3 regions of the Anaerostipes caccae L1-92 genome follow, and region 2 is predicted to be linked to each of the others. Evidence: predicted binding sites of a transcription regulator. Region 2 holds the regulator's gene; each other region holds the start of a gene.
What was found. Region 2 encodes Rex, which represses fermentation and respiration genes when NADH is low (regulators of the CRP and FNR family bind a similar motif). Its sites were predicted from a motif close to ATTGTTAANTANTTAACAAT; they were not measured.

Region 1 (3,281 bases), 300 kb from region 2:
AGTTTCCAATGCCAAGACTGCAAAGGCTCAGGGAGCAAAGGTTGCGACTGTCACAATGTTCCCAGAAAATAAGATAGGTTCTATGGCAGATGCGGCCATCCGCATTCCGGGAGTGACAGAAAAATGTGCAGGCCAGGGAAAAGGCAGCGTCCAGTCTTCCGGGTCTTCTTTTGAAGAATTGACATGGATCACATATGACGCTATCGTCATGGATTTGATGAGGATCACAAAACAGGGTGACAAGGAATTGTTTGCACGTCACGCAAATATGGAATAATTAAGACGGAAACGGAAGGAGATTCAAATGAATGATTTTACATTTTTAAGCCCTACCAGACTGGTTGTGGGAAGAGATGCAGAAAAAGAAACGGGAAAATGGATCAAAGAATACGGCGGAACAACCGTGCTGGTACATCACGACAGCGGATTTGTAAAACAAAACGGATTTGTCGACAAAGTGATCGATATGTTAAAAGCAGACGGATTGAAGGTAGTGGAACTCGGAGGAGTTGTCCCGAACCCTCATTTGTCAAAGGTTTATGAGGGGATCGAACTCTGTAAGAAAGAGGGCGTCGATTTTCTTCTGGCCATCGGCGGAGGAAGCGTTATCGATTCTACAAAGGCGATTGCCATGGGTCTTCCTTATGAAGGAGACGTCTGGGATTTCTTTATCGAAGAAGACGGGGTACCTCATGATGTGCCGACAAAGAGTACTCCTCTAGGTGTCATTCTTACCATTGCCGCCACAGGAAGTGAGGCGTCTAACAGCTGTGTTATTACAAAAGCAGACGAAAACTTAAAACGGTTCTGTGACAATGACATCAACCGTGCCAGATTTGCCATTGAAAATCCGGAACTTACAATGACTCTGCCTCCATTCCAGACGGCATGCGGTATCATTGACATCATGTCTCACTCCTTTGAGAGATATTTTACTCCTGAAAAGGAAAATGACATACTGACGGACTATTTATGTGAGGCTATTTTCCACACATGTATGGACTGCGGACGGATTCTCATGAAAGATCCGGAAAATTACGAGGCAAGAGCCAGCATCATGGTGGCATCGACCCTTTCGCACAATGGTCTGACCGGCATGGGAAGAACCGGCGACTGGGCATCCCATTTCATCGAGCATGAGTTATCCGGTGAATACCAGAGCGTAACTCACGGAGCAGGGCTTGCGGTGATTACTCCTGCATGGATGAAATATGTGTACAAAGACAATATGGACAAATTTATAAAATGGGCAACTCGTGTTATGGGAGTGTCTATGGACTATGGCGATCCGGAGAGAACTGTACTGGAAGCCATCGACCGTTTAGAATTGTTTTTCTTAAGCCTTGGAGTTCCGACAAAATTAAGGGATGTTCCCGGAGTTGAGGATTTAGATGAAGAAGTGATGGAGCGCATGGCGAAACGAGTACGCGTTGTCCATGAGGACGGAAGCATCGGCTGGGTGCGCCGCTTAAATACAGAAGATATTGTAGAAATATTTAAACTGGCGATGTAAAAAATAATGAAAGAAAGTCCCACAGTGAAAAAGACTGCTGTCTTTTATCACTGTGGGACTTTCTGCGGTTTGGTGAAAAGTTTTATACTTATTTTATTGATAATCAGTCAAAATTGACATATAATTAACGGTGATTGATAAAAATTTAACCAAAATGCACAACGTAAAGGAGGTATCTCATGTTAAACCAGGCCTACTATGACAAAACAGATGAGATCATAGCATCTCACGGGCTTACGCAGGCTGCTTTGATCCCGATCATCCAGGATATTCAGGCAGAATACCGCTATCTTCCGCCGGAGCTTTTAAGTTATGTGGCATCAAAGCTGTCCATTGACGAAGCCAAGGCGTACAGTGTTGCGACCTTTTATGAAAATTTTTCTTTTGAGCCAAAAGGAAAATATATCATTAAAGTCTGCAACGGAACAGCCTGTCATGTCCGCAAATCGGTCTCCATTCTGGAACGTCTTTACAGTGAACTGGGGCTCTCAGAGGAGAAAGCGACTACGGATGATATGATGTTCACGCTGGAGACCGTTTCCTGTCTCGGCGCCTGCGGTCTTGCACCGGTCATCACCGTCAATGACAAAGTCTATCCGGCGATGACCCCGGATGCTGCCGCTGAACTGATTCGAGAACTGAGAGGAGCTTAGATGATGAAAAAGATTGAAAACAGAGAAGCTCTCGGACAGATCCGTCAGACTTCCAGGGAGCAGATGAACAAAAGTAAGTGCCGGGTCCTGATCTGTGCAGGTACAGGCTGTCTTTCCGGAGGGTCCGGTGCCATCTATGACAGGATGTGTGAGTTAGTGGGGGAACATCCAGACGTAGAAGTCCATTTCGGACCGGAGATTGCACACGGAGACGGTGAGATTGGAATTAAAAAAAGCGGATGCCATGGCTTCTGCGAGATGGGTCCTTTGATGAGGATCGAGCCTCAGGGAATCCTATATACGAAGGTGAAGCTGGAAGACTGTGAGGAAATTTTTCACAGGACGATCGAAAAGGGGGAACCGATCAGGCATCTGTTATTCAAGAGGGATGGAATTGAATATCAGAGACAGGAAGAGATTCCCTTCTATAAAAAACAGACGAGAATCGTGCTGAAAAACTGCGGGCATATTGACGCAGAACACATAGAGGAATATTTGTCCATCGGCGGATACGAGGCTCTGGAAAAAGCACTGTTTGACATGAAGCCGGAAGAGGTGATCAGCGAAATATCTGAGTCGAACTTAAGAGGGCGGGGAGGCGGAGGTTTCCCGACAGGGTATAAGTGGTCCCAGGTAGCCGGACAGGAAGAGAAAATCCGCTATGTCGTATGCAACGGAGACGAGGGAGACCCGGGTGCATTTATGGACCGGAGCATCATGGAGGGAGATCCCCACAAGATGATCGAAGGCATCATGATTGCAGCCTATGCGGTGGGTGCTCAGGAAGGATACATTTACGTGCGGGCCGAATACCCACTGGCAATCAGCCGTCTGAAACGGGCTATAGAACAGGCGGAAGAATACGGACTTCTGGGAGATCATATCCTGGGAACCGATTTTTCTTTCCACTTACATATCAATAAAGGAGCAGGTGCTTTCGTTTGCGGAGAGGGAAGCGCACTGACGGCATCCATCGAGGGCAACCGGGGAATGCCCCGTGTAAAACCGCCGAGAACCGTGGAACAGGGACTGTTCGGAAAGCCGACGGTGCTGAATAATGTAGAGACGTTCGCCAATGTACCGATGATCATCACAGAAGGGGCACAGTGGTTTAA
Region 2 (3,281 bases):
CTTGTGGCTGTCTTGTTGATAAAATAGCGGTCGTGAGACACGTAAAGAACCGTGCCTGTGTACTGGGACAGGGCGGATTCCAGGATTTCTTTGGAGTGAATGTCCAGGTGGTTGGTAGGCTCATCAAGAATCAGAAAATTGGCATGGGAAAGCATAAGTTTCGCAAGAGATACCCGTCCCTTTTCACCGCCGCTTAAGGAAGAAACAAGTTTAAAGACATCTTCTCCTTTAAAAAGGAAAGCAGCCAGTGTATTTCTGATTTTTGTGTTGGTCAGTTCCGGAAAGGAATCAGATATCTCCTCGAAGATTGTCTTATCCGGATGCAGGTTGTCCTGTGCCTGATCGTAATATCCGATGGAAACTTGGGAACCGAGCTTAATCAGTCCTTTGTTTTTGGCCATTTGTTTGCAGATGATTTTTAACATCGTAGTCTTGCCGGTTCCGTTGGCGCCGATCAATGCCACGCGCTCACCGCGGAATATTTCAAAATTTATATCGGAAAACAGCATATGCGGCCCGAAACTTTTTTCCAGATGTTCCACCGTTAAGACATCGTTTCCGCTGATCACCGACGGTTCGATGGCAAAGCGCATTTTTCCGTCGACTTCCACAGGCTTTTCGATCACATCAATTTTGTTCAGCATCTTTTCACGGCTCTCTGCCCGGCGGATGGATTTTTCCCGGTTAAATTGTTTTAGTTTTTCAATGACCGCCTTCTGGTGACGGATCTCCTGCTGCTGGTTTTCGTACTCCTTCAAGCGGATTGCCTTTACCTGATCCCTTTTTTTAATAAAAGAAGTGTAGTTGCCGTCAAAGAGCATCGCGTGCCCCGACTCAATCTCCATGACTTTGTTGACGATCTTGTCCAGGAAATACCGGTCATGGGAGACCAGGATGACAGCGCCCTCATAGTGGCTTAAATAGGTTTCCAGCCACTGGATCGAATCTACATCCAAATGGTTGGTAGGCTCATCCAGGAGAAGGATCTCTGGCTTCATCAGCAGGAGTTTTCCGAGAGCGACCCTTGTCTTTTGTCCTCCGGACAGAGTCTCGATTTTTTTTTGAAAGTCTTCCTCTTGAAACCCGAGTCCTTTTAAGATTCCTGTGATCTCACTTTTATAAGCAAAACCGTTTTTCTGTTCAAATAAATGAGTGGCCCTGGTGTATTCCTCCATCTTTTCTTCGAGCTCTGTGCCGCTTAAATGCTTCATCATATGCTCCAGAGAGCGGAGTTTTTTGTCCAGTTCGATCACATCCTGTTTTATGGTCAAAAGCTCTTCATAAATGGTGCGGGAAGAAGTATGGTCCTGATGCTGTGCGAGATAGCCGATATCGGCGTCCTTCTTTTTGTGGATCTCCCCGTCATCGGGTGTCATCTGATCCATGATGATCTTGAGCAGGGTGGACTTTCCGGCACCGTTTAAGCCGATGACGGCAAGCCGGTCCTTTTCATTGATATGAAAGGAAATTCCTTTCAGGACTTCCTGGTCGACAAATGTTTTATGTATATTCTGACAAGATAAAACCATAGTGCACTCCTTCAAAATTTCTAAGCTGTAAAAATTCTTTATAAGCATAACATAATTTCTGAAAAAACGCACTGAAAAGTTTGACAGATATTAGACAATCTTATATAATTTATTTAATTTGAGTAGTTAATAAAATAAGTGGGAGGGTAATAATGTCATCAATGGATAAGAATATATCACCGGCAGTTATAAAGAGATTACCTAGATATTACCGTTATTTGGGGGCTTTGAAAGCAAAAAATATTACGAGGATCTCATCCAAAGAGCTGAGCGAGAGGATGAAAGTAACTGCATCCCAGATCCGGCAGGACCTGAATAATTTTGGAGGTTTCGGGCAGCAGGGATACGGCTACAATGTAGAAAATCTTTACGTGGAGATCGGAAAGATTCTGGGACTTGACAAAAGCAATCAGATGATCATCGTCGGTGCCGGCAATCTGGGGCAGGCATTGGCCAATTATCAGGATTTTAACAATAACAGCATTGGTTTTCAGGTGATTGCGCTGTTCGATGTGAATCCGAAGCTGATCGGCATCACGGTGCACGGAGTGGAAGTGCACGATATTGACGATATGGAAGAGTTTATAAAGAATCATGAGATCAAGATTGCAGCCCTCACGCTTCCGCAGGACCAGGCGCCGAAGATTGCCAAAGATCTTGTATCGTGGGGCATCAAAGGATTTTGGAACTTTGCCCCTGTGGATCTCACGCTGCCGGACAGTGTGACCGTGGAGAATGTCCATTTGGCAGAAAGCCTCATGACGCTGACTTACAATATTCACAGCAGGGAAGACAGCGAAGGCGCGGAGTAAAGACGGGAGGAACGCCATGATTGTCGGTATAGGAACTGACCTGATAGAAATCGGGCGGGTACAGAAGATGGTGGAGAGAAAGAACCGCCTGAGCCGGATTTTTTCAGAAGAGGAACTGGCATGCGCAGGTTTAAACAGTACGACTCTTGCTGGTAATTTTGCAGTTAAAGAAGCCGTTTCCAAGGTATTTGGAACCGGCTTCTTCGGATTGGAGCCCTATGAGATCGGAGTGTTTCGGAATTCAAAAGGAGCACCTTATGTGAAACTCACAGGCAGAGCCGAAAAAATGGCATCAGATAGGAAGATTACGAAATTTCATGTGTCGGTTACGAACACAGGGGGGCTGGCACAGGCTTTTGTCATAGGAGAGTGTCTATGAAATATGTTTTAAAAAATCAGGAAATGCAGGATGTTGATAAGGAGACCATACAGAAGATAGGGATTCCTGGCCTGGTGCTGATGGAGAGGGCCAGCGAAAAAATTGCCCGAAGGCTCATGGAAACAGTCAGAAAAAATAACAGGATACTTTCTGTGGCAGGATGCGGAAATAACGGGGGAGATGCGCTGGCTGCGGCCAGAATCCTTCTGGAAGAAGGGTATTCAGTGGATTTTACAGTCGTAGGGGATCTGTCTCAGGCATCCGCAGACTTAAAGACGCAGTACGATATCCTTGCACGGCTTGGATATGAGCAAAAAGAAGAGATAGATTATGAGGATTATGACTGGATTTTGGAAGGACTGTTTGGCGTAGGCCTTTCCAGAGAGGTATCGGGGACATACCGTACTGCTGTGGAAAGGATTAATGGAAGCGGAGCTAAAGTCATGTCAGTCGATATTCCCTCCGGAATCAGCGGGGATACGGGAAAAGTCCTCGGATGCGCCGTAAAATCAGACGCTACGGTGACCTTCGGCGGTCCCAAGGCAGGACATCTGCTCTATC
Region 3 (3,281 bases), 180 kb from region 2:
ATGTCTCTAACTTGCGGAATACGTCATTTCCTTTTTTACCGAACGCTTCTCCCTCTGCCTTTGTCAATGTACTCATCTCTGCGATGTCTGCTCCGGCTACGAAAGATTTGTCTCCTGCTCCGGTAAGTATTAAGGCTCTTGTATTTTCGAGATCAACAGCATCCAAAACTTCGTCAATCTCTCCGAGCACCTGGCTGTTCAGCGCGTTTAATGCTTTTGGACGGTTAATAGTGAGGATTCCTACAAAACCTTCTGTTTCATATGTGATGAATTCCATGGATTCATTCTCCTTTCAAATTAAATTAGTCCATTTCAACGATGGTAGAGCATCCCATACCGCCGCCGATGCAAAGTGTTGCAAGACCTTTCTTAGCTCCCCTGTCTTTCATTGCGTGAAGCAGAGTTACGAAGATACGGCATCCTGAAGCTCCAACCGGATGTCCGATCGCGATTGCCCCGCCGTTTACATTTAATTTGCTTAAGTCGAATCCTAAGTCTTTTCCTACTGCCACAGACTGAGCTGCGAATGCTTCGTTTGCCTCGATCAGATCGAAGTCATCGATGCTCATTCCTGTTCTTTCCATAACTTTTCTTGTGGAAGCGACCGGTCCGATACCCATGATCTTAGGATCTACACCGCCGAGTGCTCCGGCAACCCATGTAGCCATCGGTGTAACACCTAATTCTTTTGCTTTTTCTTCACTCATAACGACAACTGCTGCCGCACCGTCATTGATTCCTGAAGAGTTCGCTGCAGTTACCATTCCGTCTTTCTTGAATGCCGGTCTTAATCCTGAGATGCCCTCTGCTGTTGTTCCAGGACGAGGTCCTTCGTCTTTATTCACGATGATGGTTTCTTTTTTCTTCTTTACTTCTACCGGCACGATCTCTTCGTCGAACTTTCCGGCTTCCTGAGCTGCAACTGCCTTCTGCTGGCTTGCTGCTGCAAACTCATCTAATTCTTCACGGGTAAGTCCCCACTGGTCACAGATGTTCTCTGCTGTCATACCCATGTGATAGTCGTTGAATGCACACCATAATGCATCATTGACCATAGAATCTTTCAACACGCCGTTGTTCATACGGTATCCGAAACGCGCCTGATCTAATACATATGGAGCCATTGACATGTTCTCGCATCCGCCTGCTACGACAACGTCAGCGTCACCGCTTCTGATCATGTCTGCAGCCATGTTTACCGCTTTCAGTCCGGAACCGCATACAACGTTGATCGTTGTTGCCGGAACTTCGATCGGAAGACCTGCCTTGATGGATGCCTGACGAGCAACGTTCTGTCCTAAACCAGCCTGGATAACACATCCCATGTATACTTCATCTACCTGCTCTGGCTTAACATTGGCTCTGTTCAGAGCTTCTTTGATAACGATTGATCCTAAGTCAGCAGCCGGAGTTGTGCTCAATGCTCCGCCCATCTTACCTACTGCTGTACGACAAGCACTTGCAATAACTACTTTTCTTGACATATCAATTCCTCCATAATAATTCTGTGTTATATAGTGTTTGGCAGTTCCCCGCCGATATGTTAATAGTATCACAATCACTTTTTCATTTCAATTACAAATTTGTTTCAGGCCTTGCTACAGGCTTCATATCATCTTAAAAACTGCGTATTTAAGCCGTTTGTTTCGGTCTTTTGTATGCAGTATAGATTGTACTTTTTTAAATACAGCCATATGTTCGTTTTTTTATTTAGAAAACTTTTATATATTTTTAGACATTGTATCCCCTAAAATCAACTTAATATCGTCACAATTTTAACAATATGTTCTGTCTTTTTTCTCAGGAAACTAAAAAAAGATGGGCTGAAAGACCATCTTATAACCGGAGTTCCCATGAATTGGAGAACTATATAGGAAGACTTATCAAAACATCTGTGTACGTTTCCTTTTTTCTTTTGTTTTTACCTTAAAAGAGGCAGACTCCCGGTTAATTTATTCACCATCTTTTTAGGTCCGCAAAGAGCCACTCCAAGGTAATTGAGCTGTTCCCCCGGCGTCTTTGACATCTTTTCCGCGAACTCGTCATAAATCATACAGCTCTGTGCCAGATCCGAAAAATCTGCAGCGATGAGTTCGCTGAATTCGGGCTGGTTCACTTTTTCTCTTAGTTCTTTTAATACTTTCCGGCTGCCTTTTAAAACAGGAACGGGAAAAGTTATGATCCCCATATGTTCGTTTCCTCCGCTGTCCATGACATCCGTGCCTATAGCCCCCGGCATATGTTTCCCCATGGTCATACCAAGGATCACCCCTGTATTTACCGCAATCCCGGCAGGAAGCTCCCCGTCGATGACAACCACACATTTTTCATTCGCAATATCCATTTGATTCCTCCATTTGTGAACAGATTTTTTGACAGGCTCTATTGTAACCTGTACGGCAAGAAATTTCTTGTATGATATTGCTGTGTACAACCCGCGGAGCGTTATTTTATAGGAAAGATCGTAGAGCTTTCCTATGAAATAACAATACCGGGATGCCTTTTCAGCACCCCGGTCAAATCTTTCAGCGTTATCCTTCTATTGAAATGAACTCCTCTGACGGTACTTCTTTTCTTTCCTCGGCTTTCGGAAACCTCAGCACCAGTTCACCGTTGTCAAACTTTGCCCTGATATCTTCCTGTTTCAGTTCTTTTCCGACATAGAAACTTCTGCTGCACTGTCCGGAATAACGCTCTTTCCGTATATAGTTTCCCTCTTTGTCTTTCTCGTCTTTTACTTCGTTCTTTGCCGCACTGATAGTCAGATAACCGTCTCTCAGCTGGGCGGAAATGTCCTCCTTGCTGAAACCGGGAAGTTCCATACTTAATTCATATCCGTCTTCAGTATCTTTAATATCTGTCTTCATGCCGCGTTCAAAATCTCCAAAGCCAAAACGGTCAGCAGGAAATGCATTTTTAAACGCCCGGTCCATCCATCCGTCAAAAAGATTTTCTCCAAAAATACTTGGCATCAACATAAGTCATTCCTCCTATTCTATCTTCTGTGCGGGAATCCCGCACTGTTATATGTTGTTTATTTGTTCTATATGTAATATAACAATTATTTTTCTGTCTGTCAACTCATCAAATAAATGTTCACAGTTTTTTCACAAAATAAGAATGCCCACAGGACACACCGTATTTCATACTCTTCGCGTGATAAGGTATGCTGTAAACAAGCAAAGGCTCAGGAGCCTGTCTGCCCCTGAGCCTTTGAATCGTATAATTTTTTTATTTCCGTCGCAAAATGATGCCTTATGCTTTAATGCTGCCTCTTCCGG

Region 1: ANCC_RS08435 (complex I 24 kDa subunit family protein) is a predicted target of Rex. The motif match lies at 1,647-1,666, and genes of this name have one in related genera.
Region 3: ANCC_RS10730 (acetyl-CoA C-acetyltransferase) is a predicted target of Rex. The motif match lies at 1,764-1,783, and genes of this name have one in related genera.

What each region holds. Positions count from the first base shown of each region.
Region 1 is NZ_AP023027.1:1,718,353-1,721,633, forward strand. Features, by position in the region: gene hxlB (6-phospho-3-hexuloisomerase) at 1-277, shown strand, start outside; gene ANCC_RS08430 (iron-containing alcohol dehydrogenase) at 305-1,513, shown strand; gene ANCC_RS08435 (complex I 24 kDa subunit family protein) at 1,693-2,166, shown strand; gene nuoF (NADH-quinone oxidoreductase subunit NuoF) at 2,167-3,281, shown strand, end outside.
Region 2 is NZ_AP023027.1:2,017,912-2,021,192, reverse strand. Features, by position in the region: gene ANCC_RS09940 (ABC-F family ATP-binding cassette domain-containing protein) at 1-1,529, opposite strand, end outside; gene ANCC_RS09935 (redox-sensing transcriptional repressor Rex) at 1,682-2,341, shown strand; gene acpS (holo-ACP synthase) at 2,358-2,720, shown strand; gene ANCC_RS09925 (bifunctional ADP-dependent NAD(P)H-hydrate dehydratase/NAD(P)H-hydrate epimerase) at 2,717-3,281, shown strand, end outside.
Region 3 is NZ_AP023027.1:2,193,553-2,196,833, forward strand. Features, by position in the region: gene ANCC_RS10725 (enoyl-CoA hydratase-related protein) at 1-277, opposite strand, end outside; gene ANCC_RS10730 (acetyl-CoA C-acetyltransferase) at 303-1,484, opposite strand; gene ANCC_RS10735 (DUF2000 domain-containing protein) at 1,922-2,344, opposite strand; gene ANCC_RS10740 (Hsp20/alpha crystallin family protein) at 2,532-2,978, opposite strand.